DNA from 4 places in the Senegalia massiliensis genome. Region 1 is predicted to be linked to each of the others. Evidence: riboswitches for the same ligand, from Rfam matches in the RefSeq annotation. Region 1 holds a riboswitch; each other region holds the start of a gene.

The links. A riboswitch is a leader RNA that binds a small molecule or an ion and turns the genes downstream of it on or off. The one in region 1 is predicted to bind cobalamin.
Region 2: linked by a shared signal. The riboswitch ahead of D3Z33_RS06945 (DUF4430 domain-containing protein) and the one ahead of D3Z33_RS17090 (DUF4430 domain-containing protein) in region 1 are both predicted to bind cobalamin.
Region 3: linked by a shared signal. The riboswitch ahead of D3Z33_RS14490 (CGGC domain-containing protein) and the one ahead of D3Z33_RS17090 (DUF4430 domain-containing protein) in region 1 are both predicted to bind cobalamin.
Region 4: linked by a shared signal. The riboswitch ahead of D3Z33_RS01550 (YitT family protein) and the one ahead of D3Z33_RS17090 (DUF4430 domain-containing protein) in region 1 are both predicted to bind cobalamin.

Annotation. Positions count from the first base shown of each region.
Region 1 is NZ_QXXA01000004.1:288,568-292,753, reverse strand. It holds gene D3Z33_RS03720 (efflux RND transporter permease subunit) at 1-2,405, shown strand, start outside; adenosylcobalamin (AdoCbl) riboswitch at 2,447-2,592, shown strand; gene D3Z33_RS17090 (DUF4430 domain-containing protein) at 2,681-3,079, shown strand; gene D3Z33_RS03710 (hypothetical protein) at 3,081-3,578, shown strand; gene D3Z33_RS03705 (hypothetical protein) at 3,777-4,186, shown strand, end outside.
Region 2 is NZ_QXXA01000006.1:227,232-231,417, reverse strand. It holds gene D3Z33_RS16930 (DUF4430 domain-containing protein) at 1-116, opposite strand, end outside; gene D3Z33_RS06945 (DUF4430 domain-containing protein) at 183-2,915, opposite strand; cobalamin riboswitch at 3,110-3,288, opposite strand; gene D3Z33_RS06940 (CvpA family protein) at 3,396-3,983, shown strand; gene yedF (sulfurtransferase-like selenium metabolism protein YedF) at 4,059-4,186, shown strand, end outside.
Region 3 is NZ_QXXA01000018.1:27,906-32,091, reverse strand. It holds gene D3Z33_RS14500 (FecCD family ABC transporter permease) at 1-108, opposite strand, end outside; gene D3Z33_RS14495 (ABC transporter substrate-binding protein) at 112-1,143, opposite strand; gene D3Z33_RS14490 (CGGC domain-containing protein) at 1,160-1,480, opposite strand; cobalamin riboswitch at 1,751-1,934, opposite strand; gene D3Z33_RS14485 (NADPH-dependent oxidoreductase) at 2,059-2,817, shown strand; gene D3Z33_RS14480 (amidase family protein) at 2,840-4,186, opposite strand, start outside.
Region 4 is NZ_QXXA01000003.1:54,223-58,408, forward strand. It holds gene D3Z33_RS01540 (sensor histidine kinase) at 1-774, opposite strand, end outside; gene D3Z33_RS01545 (response regulator transcription factor) at 781-1,455, opposite strand; gene D3Z33_RS01550 (YitT family protein) at 1,700-2,548, opposite strand; cobalamin riboswitch at 2,921-3,105, opposite strand; gene D3Z33_RS01555 (anaerobic ribonucleoside-triphosphate reductase activating protein) at 3,176-3,856, opposite strand; gene D3Z33_RS01560 (ribonucleoside triphosphate reductase) at 3,862-4,186, opposite strand, start outside.

The sequences.
Region 1 (4,186 bases):
ATATTTTAACAGCTCAAAACATTGATATACCATTAGGAAGCTTAAAAACAAAAGAAGGTAATATAAGCATTTCATATAATAAAGAAGAAGATAGTATTGAAGATATAAAAAATATAGTGTTAGGATTAAATCCACAGACAAATACTCCTATAACTCTAGGTAGTATTTCTGAAATTAAATATGAATATACGGATGATACAAGATTTATGCATAATGGAAATTCATCTATACTTATTACATCTTATTTTGATAAAGATAGTAATATATTATTAGCAGAAGAGGAAATAAATGATATAATATCTTCATTTGAAAAAAAATTAGATAAAAATATTCAAATAGATAAAATAATATTTCAGCCAGAAGATGTTAAACATTCTGTAAATGATTTTATGATAAATTTACTGCAAGCAATAGTTTTAGTGCTTATAGTAGTTTTTATAGGTATGGGTTATAAAAATGCATTTGTAGTGTCTGTTACTATTCCACTTTCTATAATGATTACTATTATATCTATGTCATTTTTAAATATCAATATACAACAAATATCTATTGCAGCACTTATTATATCTCTTGGTATATTGGTAGATAACTCAATAGTTATAACTGATGCAATACAAGTAAAATTAGATGAAAATGTATCTATTATGGAAGCAGTTTATTTAGGAACTAAAGAATCAAGTATTCCAGTACTTACATCAACGCTTACTACTATAATGGCATTTGCACCACTTATAACACTACCTGGTGAGGCGGGAGAGTTTGCAAAATCTTTACCACAAGTAGTTATTATAGCTTTAATTGCATCATATATAGTTTCTATAACAGTAACTCCTGTACTTGCAAGTTTACTTCTTAAGAATAGTCATAGAAAAGTAAGAGAACGAAAACACTTTAAAGGATTATTAGAAAATACACTTTTAAAAAGCATGAAATATACTAAAACTACATTTTTAATTGTATTAGTATTAATAATCATAGTAGGTTTTATGCTTGTAAATATGAGGCTTGAAGTATTTCCTTATGCAGATAATAATATAGCATATATTGATATAAAAGCAGAAGAAAATAACATAGATCAAACACAGCAAATTGTAGAAGATGTAAAAGAAGTATTAAATAATAGAGATGATATAAAGGAATATACATCATCAATAGGAGGGCCAATACCTAAATTTTATATAACAAATCCTCCTTATTTTAAATCTCCTGATTTAGGGCAAGTAATGTTTAGATTTAATGAAGAAAAAATTGCTGAATATAAAAATAAGAAGTATTTTGCATATGAACTCCAAAATAAGCTAAATGATAAAATAGAAGATGGAACAGTGACAGTTAATCTACTTGCACTTACAAACCCAGGACCTGATATTGATATAACCCTTTCTTCTGATGAATTTAAAGATATAGAAAATGTAGCAAGTAATATAAGGGAAGAAATGGATGATATGAAGAGTTTATATAATATTACTTTAGAAGAATCCTCTGTAATAAAAGAATATGAGATTATTCCAAATAAAGAAGAAATGTCAATATTAGGACTTACTAGTTATGATATACAAAGACAAGTAAATCTTGCATTGAATAAAACTCAGATTGGTGAAGTAAATATAGATGACGAAAGTAAAAGTATTTTGTTATATGCAAATCCAAATAGTATAGATGAATTACAAAATACACCTATTAAATCACCTAATAGTCAACAAATATTACTTTTAAAAGATGTAGTAGAAATAGAAGAGGATACCAGGTTAGAAGAATTAAATAGATTTAATAGAAAGCCATTTATCAAAATAACAGCTGAAGTAGATCCTGATAAATCTACTTTAGTAGAACAAAACAAGGTTGAAGAAATAATAAATAATAAAAAAACAGATGATATTAAAGTTACATTTGGAGGAGAAAAAGAAATCTTTAAAAAATATTTAAGTGGACTTGGTATAGCCGCACTTATAGCACTTGTAGGAGTATATTTAATATTACTTCTTCAATTTAGATCCATACTTCAACCACTTATAATACTTATAACCGTACCATTATCTGTAATAGGAGTAGTTTTTGGAGTGTTTATATTTAGACTACCTCTTACATTTACAGTAGGACTTGGAGCTGCAAGTCTTATAGGTATTGTTGTTAATAATGCAATATTAATAATAGAATATATAAATAGAGAGAGAGAGAATGGAAGAAGTATAAAAGAGGCTTGTATAGAATCAGCGAAAAAAAGGTTAAGACCAATATTATTAAGTAGTATTACAACGGTAATAGGTCTTATTCCATTAGTTTTATCTGGCAGTTCATTTTTCACACCACTAGCTGTAGGACTCATGGTAGGTCTTATATTCTCAACACTTCTTACTCTTATTGTAATACCAATAGCATATAATAGTCTTGTGAAAGAAAATTAGAATTGCTTTTTTATATAAATTGTAGTATTATATAATTAGTTAAATAATATGAAGTATAATTTGAGGGGAAACAGGTTAAAATCCTGTACGGGCCCGCCGCCGTATGGTATAAATATATACTAAGTCGGAATACCTTAAATTATATAAAAGCACTTGAAACTTCACGTGGAAATGAAGTGGTGTGGTATATAAAATGATTTTATTAACCCTTCCACTTCGATAGTGGAAGGGTTTTTTTAGACACATTAAACACATAAATATAAGGAGGAATTATAGTGAGTAAAAAAAGTTTAATAATTGTTATAGCTTTAGTTTTAGCATTAGGGCTTGTATTTGCATATCAGACTTTTTTATCTCCAGAATCAGTAGAAGGAGCTAAGGAAGTAAAGATACAAGTAATAAATGAAAAAGAGGATGTAGATAAGACGTTTACCTATAACACTGATGATGAATATTTATTAGATTTATTAGAAAATAATAAAGATGAGATTGGTGTAACTCTTACAGATTCAGATTTTGGAAAAATGGTTACTGCTATGATGGATTATGAAGCAAAAGAAAGTGAACAAGAATTTTGGCAAATTCAAGTAAATGGTAAAGATGCAGAAACAGGTGTAGCTGAAATACCACTTACAGATGGAGATAAATATAAATTTGAGTTAACTAGTTATTAATATGAAAGTAAGAGATCTTGTATTAATAGCTATATTAAGTGCCACTTTAACTGCATCTAAAATGGCATTGTCCTTTGTGCCTAATGTAGAAATTGTTACTTTACTTTTTATAATTTATACTGTAGTTTTTGGATTTAAAAGAGCTATTTTAGTTTCAATAATATTTTCTACAACTGAAATATTTGTATGGGGTTTTAATACTTGGCTAATAGGTTATTATTTGATATGGCCAATATTAGTTATAATAACATCAGTTATTAATTATAAAACCCAAAATGAATATATATATGCAGTTTTAGCTGGTATATTTGGTCTCTCATTCGGTTTGTTTTTTGCTTTAACAGAATCTGTATTTTATGGAGTTGGTTATGGAATAACTTATTGGATAAGAGGGCTATTATTTGATATTATACATGGTTTTTCAAACTTTATATTAGTACTAATATTATTTAAGCCTATAAAAAATATTATAGAGAAACAAGGTGCTAGATTTAATTAAAAATCTTTTTCTTATAGTTTATTCTCTTTTGCATAGGGAATATATTCTATAAGAAAGAGGTTTTTTGTTATTTAATATCTTTTTTATAAATTAGCAGTAATAACTAATATACTCAATAAAGATAAAGTATAAATTGAAGTATATAAGTAATAAATAAAAAAATATTGGATAAATTAAAATAAACAAGGTGGTGAAAATATGAGTGATGACTTTAAAGTAAAAGAAGATAATTACAATTACGCTTTATCAATCATAGAAAATATGGATATAGAAAATGTTGAAAATTCTATGCAAAAGATATATAGATTTCAACAAGTAATACAAAAGACACTTGTTGAAGGGCATGATTATGGAAAAACATTTTATGGTTCATCAAAACCTTCTCTATTAAAACCTGGTGCTGAAAAAATACTTATGTTATTAGGAATATCTAGTGAGTATGAAATAATTGATAAAGTACAAAATTATGAGGATGGTTTTTTTGCATTTAGTGTAAAGTCTATATTAAAGAAAAATGAAAAGATAGTTACAGAAGGCTTAGGGCATTCTAATAGTAGGGAGAGAAAATATCTAGGTGGTAGACAAGATATATATATGTTAGGAAATAC
Region 2 (4,186 bases), on a different contig from region 1:
TCTGACTTTGATAGCTGATCATCATTATATTCTTCTACAGATTGAATGTTACAGCCAGTAATTAGTAAAATCACCATTATTAGAAATAAAGATATTTTTATAATTTTATTTTTCACTATATTTCCTCCTTAATTTAATATTGATATAACCAAAAGCCAATATATTGGCTTTTGGTTGTATGATTAATTTATTTTTCTTTTTCTAGATAGAAATAGAACTGTAAATGAAGATATTAAAAATAATATAATAGGTATAATAATACCTTGATCCTCAGTCTTAGGACTGCTATTGGAATTATCATCATTATTATCTATAGCAGTATTATCTTTATCTTCATCTTCATTGTTTTGTTCTTCATGATTTTGAGTTTCTTCTTTTTTAAGTCCTTCTACTATTTTTCTTGCATTCATAAGTGTATCAATATTAGTAATTTCTAATTGAGATTGTTTTGGTAAATTCATATATTCATTATAAATTTCGTCTATTTTATCTTTATCTTGTAACTTAATATTAGAGTCTTCAGGTAGATTATCTATTTTTTCTATTACAGAATCTACTTGTTTTTGTAATTTATCAATTTGTTCTTTAGCTGCCATTACTTCATTATAATATTCTATATGTTTCTTATCTGAATCAGAAAGAGAGTTATATCTTTCAATTAAGTTTAATATTTTTTCTTTATGTGCTAAAGTTATTTCTGACGGTTTACCAGGAAGAGACCAAATATCATCTTTTATAGAATTTATTTCTTTTTCAATATCATCTATAGCTTTCTTTGCATCTAAGAGTAATGATTTATTTGTTACTTTTAGTTGATATTCTTCTGGTAATGATAAATACATATTATAAGCTTTCATTATTTCCTGTTTATTATCAAAAGTGATTTTTTTAATTTCAGGAAGTTTATTTATGTCAGCAGTTAAACTTTCTACATCTTTTTCACCTACTGAAGAAAGATAAACTTCTTCACCTAATCTATGCCAAGTGGATTTTTGATTTTTAAGATCAGATAATGCAACTAAAGATTGTTTTGTAGCCATTGCTACACTACCTTTGTTATCTTCTTCCCACCAAAAGGATCCATCATCTTGTTGAAATTTAATTAAAGCATCAGCAACTGTATTTCCATCTTTAACCCAAGGGCTATTTGGATCTAAAACATCTTCTCCTACAGCAACAAGTCCTTGTACAACGCAAGCGATAGAGTTAGAGTTTTCTCCACCACCCCATCCACTATTATCTACAAAAGATCCATTATCAGTTTGTTTACTTTTTAAAAACTCAAGAGATTTATTAATGGCTTCATTAACCTCTTTTTGCTCTTTATATTCAGATAATGCAATTAAAGACCAACCAGTATAGTCTAGATGACTGAAGAATCCAAAGCTACCATCTTCATTTTGTTGGCTTAGCAAACTATTGATAGCTTTTTGCTTGTTTTCTTTATTCCAATCTCCAACATCAGCACCCATTTCTTCACCAGCATCTAATAAAAGCATTGCAAATAATTGTTTGCCTAATGTAGTAAAAGAGCCATCATCTTTTTGTTGACTTGCAAGTTCTTTAAATAGATTTCTTCCACCCCAGATATTAGATGGATCTTGTCCTTGACCTAAAAGGCTATAACCATATCTTATAGTTTCATTTCCTGAAATATTTGCGCCAAAACCTGGGTCTATAGACTCCCAATTATAATCTTTGTCAATAACATCTCCAACACCCCAAAGTCCAACATATGCTTCCCAATCTCCATTTGGATCTCCTGGATTATTGTTTTTATAATAATTTACTGCTTTATTTATGGCATCATCTAAACTTGTAGGCTTAGTTGTTAGTTTTTCTTTTACTAATATTTTGGTTGATAATTCTAAATCGGTCTCAGGATCTGTTTGATGTATTCCTACTGGAAGTTTAAAATTTGCAATTGCAGTATATTCTCCAGATTTTTTAGCAGAGTAACTATCAAGACTCCAATTTAAATCAACACTATGTTTTTTATCTAAACTATCAATTATATTAGTAGTTTTAGGAAGTTGTGATATAGCATCAGTTTCTTTAGTTGCATAATCAACTTCTATATTGTTTACTGGTTCTATTGACTTAATTGTGTTTAATTTATTTACTGTTACTGATGCATAAGGTCTAGTTAATATATTTTGTCCTGCATCATTTTTCTTAGTAGCACTTATATGGTATGTCCCAGGTTTTTCAATATTTAAAGAAACTTTACCATTAGCATCAGTTTTTACAGTTTGTCCATTTTGAGTATGTTCCTTGTCATTAATTAATATAGTAGCTCCTTCTACTCCTGAAGCAGTTCCTCCTCCCCAAGAATCAGGATTACCATTTAATTTAAGCTCAAAATTTTCATATTGATCTACGCTAAGAGATTGTTTGTCAAACCAAGAGTACACATTTTCCATATAATTTTCTACATAGAACATTACAACTTCTTGACCACTTTTTATTTCATATTCTCCTACGCCTAAGTTAGCATATTTATTATCTACCCAATACATCCAACCACTCATTTGACCTCTATCAAATTCACCTAACCCATTTATTGCTCTAATATAGTTTCCACCATAACCTATATTAAACTTATTTGGATCTTTTGGATCAATACCTGATTTTTCAAGAGCATGTACTATTGCATGAATAGGTTTAAGTGAGTCATAATCACTAGCTGGCTTTTCAATTCCAGGATATTTACTTAAATCTAAACTATCAATATTTACAGTTATTGGCTTTACAAATGTAGAATCATAACTTTCAATTCTAACTTTTACTGAATAATTAGATCCGCTATCACCGCCTTCTGCAAAGGTTGTCATTGGTAATATAAAAGAAATGATTAATGAAAAAATAATTATCCAAGAAATACTTTTTTTAGATTTGTTTTTTAAATGTTTCATATTTTCCTCCTGTTTTTTAATTGAATTTTATTTTTTAAATAGTACACTCCTTTCTTTGTAAATTTTAAAATAAAAAAAGCTTATTTTCTCCTAGGAGAAAATAAGCTTTTTACAAATATAAAATTAAAATTAATACATTACATTAATTTAATAGACTTATTATGTAAATAACCAACTTCTTCCCTCCGAAGAAAATAGCATAAATAATTAAGGCAGGTCTCCTGACTTATAGCTTATATTCTATATACCTTCCCAGTTTCCCAGTGGATTCATATAGACATAACTAATTACAGTAGCGGGGGCTGTTGAGGAGTTTAACCTCATTCCCTTTTAATTCACACTTTAAATGAACACCTTAAATATTTTTATTAAATTGTTTAAATATATATTAACACAAGTTTTAAAAAATTAATAGTAATTTTATAAAAACTATAAATAATGATATAATATACTAAAGATAAAAAGAAGAAAGGAAATATTATGAATATAATAGATATAATAATCATTTTAATTATAGGTTTAAGTGCTTTAAGAGGCTGGAACAGGGGATTTATATTATCATTATTTAGTTTTTTGAAAATATTTATAGCTATAATTATTGCTAGAGCAATTTATCCATATTTAGTTGAATTTTTAAATGAATATACTGGGTTTTATCCATATATAAAAGAATATATATATCCTAAAATTAATAGTTTTATGAATAATGAAGCTATTTTTTCTGCAGATATTATTACTAATTTAATTATAAGTTTATTTATAATGATATTTTTATACTTTATAATTAATATAGTGTTATCTGTATTTATAAGAATAGTAGATGGATTTTTTAAACTTCCTGTATTAAAATCTTTTAATAAGTTTATAGGGTTTTTATTTGGAGCTATAAAAGGAATTTTAATTGTATTTATAATATATGCATTATTAACACCTGTAATAGTTTTAAATACAGACAGCTTTATTTCAGTTAAAACACATCAATCTATTTTAGGAAACTTATTTTATAATCCTGATGTTATAATTAATTATTTACAATCTAACTTTCTATACTTAATAAACTTATTATAGATTATATCTATAATAAGTTGTTTTCGTGGATAAAATGATATAATTAATATATATTGATTAGAGGAGATGATTTTCGTGGTAAAAGAAATAGATGCAAGAGAACAGGCTTGTCCAAAACCAGTAATAATGACTAAGAAAGCTTTAGAATCTATGGATAAAGGTGAAATAGATGTAATTGTAGATAATGAAGTAGCTAAAGAAAA
Region 3 (4,186 bases), on a different contig from region 1:
GTAAAAAAAAGAAAATAATAAAAATAAAACTAGAATAATAGAAACACCTATATAAGTAGGTGTTTCTATTAAACATTTTTTATTCTTAAGGTTATTTGAATCTTCCATTATCTATTCACCTTTCATATCTGGATAAATCCCTTCAATTATAGTATTTATTCCATCCATAGTTCTAATACCACTTGCATAAACTTCACTTAATACAATAGGGTTTACTCTATCATTTTTAACCGCAGAAATACTTCCAAGAGCAGGATTATCCATTATGCTATTAACTGCTTCTTCTCTATCTATTGAATCACCATAATATACTGTAAAAATAACATCAGGGTTTAAATTTATCAAATCTTCCATCCCTATATTTTTTTTAGCAACTAAATCTGCTCCTACTTGAGTTGCTATATCTCCACCTATACTATCTTCTCCATATATTCTATATTGTCCTTCTTTTCCTACTTCTAAAATAACTGTTTTTACTTTTTCTTTACTCTTTACGCTTTCTTTAGCTTTTTCAATTTGTTCTTTCATTTCTTTTACAATCTTATTAGCTTTATCTTCTACATTAAATATTTTTCCCATATTAATTATATCTTGATACTCATTTTCTAAAGTGTTAGGTGATTTAACACCGCTATTCTGCTGGATATAAGTATTGATGTCTCTTTCATGCCAAAAAGAAACATCGCCATAAACCTTCTCTGCAAATAAAGAATACCAACTAGTAATAAAATCAGGTTCCAATGCTAATATCTCTTCTTTTGTTGGAAGTTGCTTATAATATTTTATTTTATCAAATGATTCCTTAAATTCTTCTTTAACTGGATCATCTAAATATGAAGCTGCTACTATTTTATCTCCTTGATCTAAAGCTAAAAGTGTTTCTATTGCACTTTGGTATATTGCAACTACCCTTTGAGGAGCTTCATTAAACGTTATTTCCACTGGCTCCTTAGCCCAATTATAAGTAGTAACAGTTACAGGATAATGAGAACTTTCATTGCTTTTATTGGATTCATTTTTTTCTACAACTGTTGATTCAGTATTTGACTCTTTTGAATCACTATTATCATTCCTACATCCTACTAAATTCACTAAAAAAATTATCAATATAAAAATACTTAGTTTTTTAATTATTCTTTTCATTTATTTCACCTTTCTATTAATGAGTTCCCTCAATTACTTTTATTCCTTTAGATTTAAATATATTTACTATTTCTTCCTTCTTCTCTGCTTTACACTTTACTATACATACACCTATATGTACTTTAAATATATTATTTTTTACAAATCTATCTGCTAATTCATTTACCCAATCTTTTGACTCACTAGAACATATTTGACATGTAAAAAAAGATGATAGATTTATTTCTTCATTTTTATAGCTTTTAAAATATTTTTCTTTATTATTAAAAGCTTTAAAACATCCCATTGTTGTGCAAATTCCATTTACCTTTTCACATATTCCAATTGCTATATTCATTAAATTCACTCCTAACATATGAATAGATTACTCTATATAGGATAGTTCTACTAAACACTTATAATTGACAATATAGATCTTCTATTAATCCTATAACTTATAACGAATTTATTCTAAATTACTAATATTATAAGGTATTATATAGTAGTAATTGTAATCTAAACATAAAAAAATCAGCATATATTTGCTGACTTATTACTAATAAAAAAACCTTTCTAGACATAGAAAGGATATTATCAAATAACACCTCCTCATCCTCGTGAGTAATAAACAGCGCTTACACTATTGGCAGGTCTCCTGACTTAAGAATAACAAATCTTATACCTTCCCATGTTCATCATAGTGGTATTCATAAGATTCTATCTATTACAGTGGCGGGACCGTGTCGGTATTTCACCGAACTTCCCTTTTAAACAATTTAACATTAAATTGTACCAATATAGCTATATTCAATTTGTTTATAATATATCATTATTAGTTAAAGTTGTCAATTCTGTCGTCAAAAATAAAGTTTGATAATTAAAATTAGTGGTAAAAAATATATTAGATATCTATTATATTTGAAAGGATGAGATTTATTGAATAAAACTATCGAAAGTCAATTAAATCACCGTACAATTAGGAAATTCAAAAATAAAAAAGTAGATGAAAATACTTTAAACACATTATTTAAAGTAGCAAATCGTACTGCTTCTAGTATAGCTATGCAATCTTATAGCATAATTCGTATAACTGATGATAAAACAAAAGACAAGATAAGTAAAATATGTAACCAAGACTATATAAAAAATTTTCCAGAGCTAGTTATATTTATAGTTGATGTATATAGAAATGCTAGAATATCAGAAGAACTAGGGGAAAATTTACCTCATAAAAAAGATATGGATAGATTTTTTCAAGGATTTACAGATGGTGCAATAGCTGCTCAAAATATGATTACAGCTATTGAATCATTAGATATGGGTACTGTTTATCTAGGAAGTATTTTAAATGACCCTCAAGCTATCATAGATCTATTAGAACTTCCAAGACTTACATTTCCTATAGTAGGAGTTGGCTTTGGTTATCCAGATCAATATCCTATGTTAAAACCTAGAATGGATATATCTCTTAAAGTATTTGAAAACAGGTATAAAAAACAAGAAAATTATCTAGAATCTATAAAGGAATACGATAAAGAAATGAAGGAATACTATGATTTAAGAAATGAAACAAAATCTCTTGATGAATTTAGTAAACAAGTAGTTGAAATTCTTAAAATGGAAAACGAAAAAAGAAGTAAACTTTTAAATGTAGTTAAAAATCAAGGGTTTAATTTAAGAATTGAAGATAAATAAAAAATGTTGTTTAGGAAATTTCCTAAACAATATTTTTATTTATAACAGGACTTTTCCTATTTTTAGTTGATTGTTCAAGACCATATGCAATTTCAAATAATACAGATTCATTCCATTCTCTAGTTAAAAATTCTATACCTACCGGAATACCAATCGGTGCTGTTTCCGTTTGATTTGTAAATCCAGCAGGTAATACGCAAGAAGGAAATCCAGTTATAGCTCCTAATACTCCATTTCTATCTACTTGAGATTCACCTACTTTTACAACTGGTCTTTTTTGATGAGGATATAAAATTGCATCTAATTTATATTTTGCCATAAGTTCCATTACTAAATTTTGTAGTTCAATCCTATTAACTATTCTTTTATTATATTCAGGCATACTTCTATCAATAGTTTCTGCAAATTTAATATTTTTTTCTATTCCCTTATGATATTTCTTAGATTTTATTATATCATTAAGTGAATTAACTTTGGATCTTGATCCCAACTCTTTTAAATATTCATTTAAGTCTTCTTTTAATTCATAAAGATGTACACTTGTTTGTTCTATTAACTTATCAGCATCTATATTCTCATAAATATTTACTACCTCAGCACCATTGTCTTCCATAACTTTTAAATTACTATATATTATGTCATTTACTTGTTTATGTATTTCTTCATTACCAAAAAAACTTTTTAATACTCCAATTCTTTTCCCATTCAATCCTTCTGTGTTTAAGTACTTTGTATAAGTTTTAGGGATATTTCCTATAGACCATGCTGTCATTGGATCCTTAACATCATATCCAACAATTGCATCTAATACCTTTGCCGTATCTTCTACAGTACGCATAATTGGTCCAGCTGTATCTTGAGTCAATGAATAAGGTATAATTCCACTCCTACTTACTAACCCAACAGTTGGTCTAAATCCTACTAAATTACATGCTGAAGCAGGAGACCTTACAGAATTTACTGTATCTGTTCCTATCCCTATTAAACCAAAATTCATAGCTACTGCTGCACCAGTTCCACCACTAGAGCCCCCAGGTGTTCTAGTTAAATCATAAGGATTTAAAGTTTGTCCAAGTATGGAACTTACTGTTTCACCCCATATTGCAAATTCATGTAAATTAACTTTTGCTATTATTATAGCACCTGCATCTTTTAGCTTTTTAGTAATAAAAGCATTCTTTTCAGATTTTACTTCTTTTAAGCTAATAGAACCTGCTGTAGTTTCAGTACCTTCTAAATTAATATTATCTTTTAACAATACAGGTATTCCATGCAAAGGTCCTGTTAATCCTGATTTTTTAAATTTTTCATCTAATTCATCTGCTATTTTAAATGCATTTTTATTTATCATAATTACAGAATTAATCAT
Region 4 (4,186 bases), on a different contig from region 1:
ACTTTTTAATATTGATAATGGAGTTCTAAGCTCATGAGAAATATCAGATGTAAGTCTTTTTCTAAGCTTATTTTCAGTTTTTAAGGATTCCTTTAAATAATTTATTGAAGCTGTTAATTGATTTAACTCTTCTATTTTACTTCTAGATTCTACAGATATATCTAAATTACCATGACTTAATTCATTAGTTGTATTTTTAACATCAATTATAGGTTTAGATATAAATTTTGAAAAATATACTCCCAGTGAAATTGCCACAATTATCGAAATTATTGCTGAATAAAGTATAGATTTATTTATTTCCTTTATAAATTCTATTTCTCTATTTCCTACAACTAAAGAATCTGAGTAACCTATTTCTATTTCACCTATCTTTTTATCATTTTCTTTTAAATCTATCTTTTTTACTACATAGTTATCTCCACTATCACTATCCATACCCATCATATCCATCATATGTTCATGCATATTTGAATTATTTCTTGTTATGGATAAAATAACATCCCCCTGATTATTTTTAACTAATATATCAAATCCCTTTGCAACTGGAGAAAATTTTATATTTTGAATTTCAGATTTATCCCAGTTATTTTCCCTATAACTATTTTTTATTAAATCTACAACATCATCTACTCTATTCTGCTTTTGGCTTGTTAAATATTCATCAAATTTACTTGAAAGAGTAATATTTGATATTATAGCAATTGTTATAACTGCTATAAGCGATGCTACTATCATAAGTATCGTTATTCTACCTCTTAGATGATTTAACATGTTTTATCACTCCAAAAATTTATATCCAACCCCATATACTGTTTTTATATATTTATTGCTTTTATCTTCTATTTTGTGTCTTAGATTTTTAACGTGTGCATCTATTGTTCTATCATAGCCTTCATAATCATAACCAAATACTTTTACGATTAATTCATCTCTTGTAAATACTTTTTGTGTGTTTTCCACAAACAATTTAAGTAAATCAAACTCAGTTTTGGTTAAATCTATAATATCATTTGACTTAGTAACTTCTCGACTCTCAAAATTAATATTTAAGTCCCCAATAGTTAAAATATCATTTTTTACATCATTTTTTTCTATTCTCCTAAATATTGCTCTTATTCTAGCTAAAAGTTCCTTTGGACTAAATGGCTTTACTATATAATCATCTGCACCTATATCTAGGCCATTTATTCTATCTTGCTCCATAGATTTTGCTGTAAGCATTATTGTAGGAACTTGTGACTTTTCTCTGATTTTTTGTAATATTTCTTCACCTTTTATATCTGGTAACATTAAATCTAAAATTAAAAAATCTATATTTTCATTTTCATATATATTAAATGTTTGTTTTCCATTATACGCAGTATATACATTATAACCTTCTTTTTCTAAATAGGCTTTTATAACTTCTACTATTTCCTTTTGATCATCTACTACTAAAAAGTTTTTTTTCATATTAACACCTCTATCCAAAGTAATTGTACAATAAATTTACTGAATTTAAAAGAAAAAAATATTGGACAAACATATAGTCGTCCAATATAGTCATAAAATATAAAGTTAAATTAATAATTATATATAGGATATAGCTACTAAAAACTTATAATTGACAATTTAGTCCATCATTTATCCCTATAATTTATAAAGACTTTATACTAAATTACTATTATTATAAGGTGATTTTAGTAGGTTATATTATCTAATCATTAAAATTAAATCCTTCTCCTAAAACTTCATGAACAAAACCTACTGTAATAAAAGCATCTGGATCTATGTCTTTAACATAACCTTTTATTTTTATATATTCCTTTCTATTTACAACAGTATTTATTATTATTTTATTTCTTCTTGAATATCCTCCATCTGCTGAGTATAATGTTGTACCTCTTTTAATATTCTCAATAATATATTTATTTATTTCTTTATTTTTATTGCTAATTATCATTATATTCATTTTCTTATTAAATCCGGCTATTACATTATCTATAACGTAAGCATTTGCTATAACTCCTAACAATGCATATAAGCCTAGCTTAGGTCCAAAAGTTAATCCAGCAAATATTGTTATAACAAAGTCAGCTAAAAGTAATGCCTTCCCTATGTCTAAATGTAAAAATTTGTTTATTATTTTAGCTACCACATCAGTTCCTCCTGTAGATGAGTTCTGATAAAATATTATCCCCATACCAATTCCTTGGATAATAATACCATAAATAAGATTAATTAATAAATCATCAATTATAGCTCCATTTATAGGTATAATTATCTCTAATATATATATTGCTCCAGATAATAAAAAACTAGAATATATCGTATAACCTCCAAATTCTTTTCCTATGATTAGAAAACCAAGGGTAAATAAAATTATATTCGCTAATGTCATAACAATCCCTATGGGAATGATTGGAAATACTTTGTTTATTACCATAGCAAGACCGGTAACTCCACCTACAGCAAGATTAGCTGGAATTAGAAAAAAGTACAAACCAATTGCCATAATCAAAATACCAGTATTAATTAAAATAAATTTTTTTATATTAAATTTCATATTTTTTACTCCATAAATTATTTTCTTTTAATGTTTTAGTTAATATTTTACTAATAAATTTAGGTCCTTGTATCATTTTCTTTGTATGATAAAAGGCTGTTTTGCCTGTAATCCCTTGAACTATTACTCTAGTATTCTTGTCTATTCATATACCCATATTAACTCCTACCTTTCTATTTGGTGAATTTCATAATTATATCAATACTTAAATATTTCTTTTATAATACTCTTCTAATAACGAATATATCAAACTAATTTTCCTTAAAAACTTTAAAAAATAAAAAACCTTTCTAAAGAATAGAAAGGGATTATCAAATATAGCAGAATTAAACTGCCATTTAAATAACACCTCCCCATCCTCGTGAGTAATAATCAGCGTTGCTACTGTTGGCAGGTCTCCTGACTTAGGAATTACAAGCAATACACCTTCCCGTGTTTTCACACAGTGGTTTTAGTAAAACTCTATCCATTACAGTGGCGGGACCGTGTTGGTATTTCACCAAACTTCCCTTTTAAACAATTTCATTACAAATTGTACCAATAGTCTTAATATTAAATTTTAAGTAAAATATATCATCTTTATTTTTCATTGTCAATAAAAAATAAATAATATTTATCTTATTTCTTCTAACGTATTATACAAACATCAAATGAATTTTCTATAATACATTTAATTTCTTGTAGTTTCTCTAGTTTATAAGAATGATATTTATTTATTCCACCTAAAATTGTATCTCCATCTCTAAAGTTTTGTAAAATATATTTTTGAGAGCCATTTAAATGTTTAGCTATATCCAATATGTTATATTCACTTATCAACTCTTTACATACAGTAGTTCTAAATTCATAATCTATATTTGAGTTTTTTATTACCTTTATACTTTTTTTTATTTTATTTATATCAACTAAAGAATTAGTAACTTTATTATATTCACTAAATGAAGTCTTAATATCCATAGCTATATAATCTATAAGATTATCTTGAACTAATCTGTTAAGCATATCCGGATTTGTTCCATTTGTATCTAACTTAACATAAAAATTTTTATTTTTAATTTTACTAATTAATGTATACAACTCATTATATAATGTAGGCTCTCCACCTGTTATAGTAACTGCTTCTATATATTTTTTCCTGTTTTCTAAAAAAGTTAGTATATATGTTTCATCAATACTTTCCTTACTATTTAAAATATGTGAATTATGACAATATGGACATCTAAAATTACAACCTTTTATAAATAAAACTGTAGATATCTTATTAGGATAATCAATAAATGAACTTTTTTCCATTTCACATATATCCATAATTACTATATTACCCTTTCATTTTCTAGGCTATGTTGAGTATCAAACTCTAGCCTATCATTATATTCTTGCTTCTTACCTTTATTCCATGATTGAACTGGACGATGAAAGCCTACTACTCTAGTCCAAACTTCAGTATCTTCACCACATTGAGGACATTTGAATTGTTCACCTTTTATATACCCATGTTTTTCACAAATACTATATGTAGGGGTAATTGTTAGATATGGTATTCTGCTATTAGCAAATCCTCTCTTTAATAGCTGTTTAACAGTTTCTATATTATCTATTTCTTCTCCTATAAATCCATGTAGTACCGTACCACCAGTA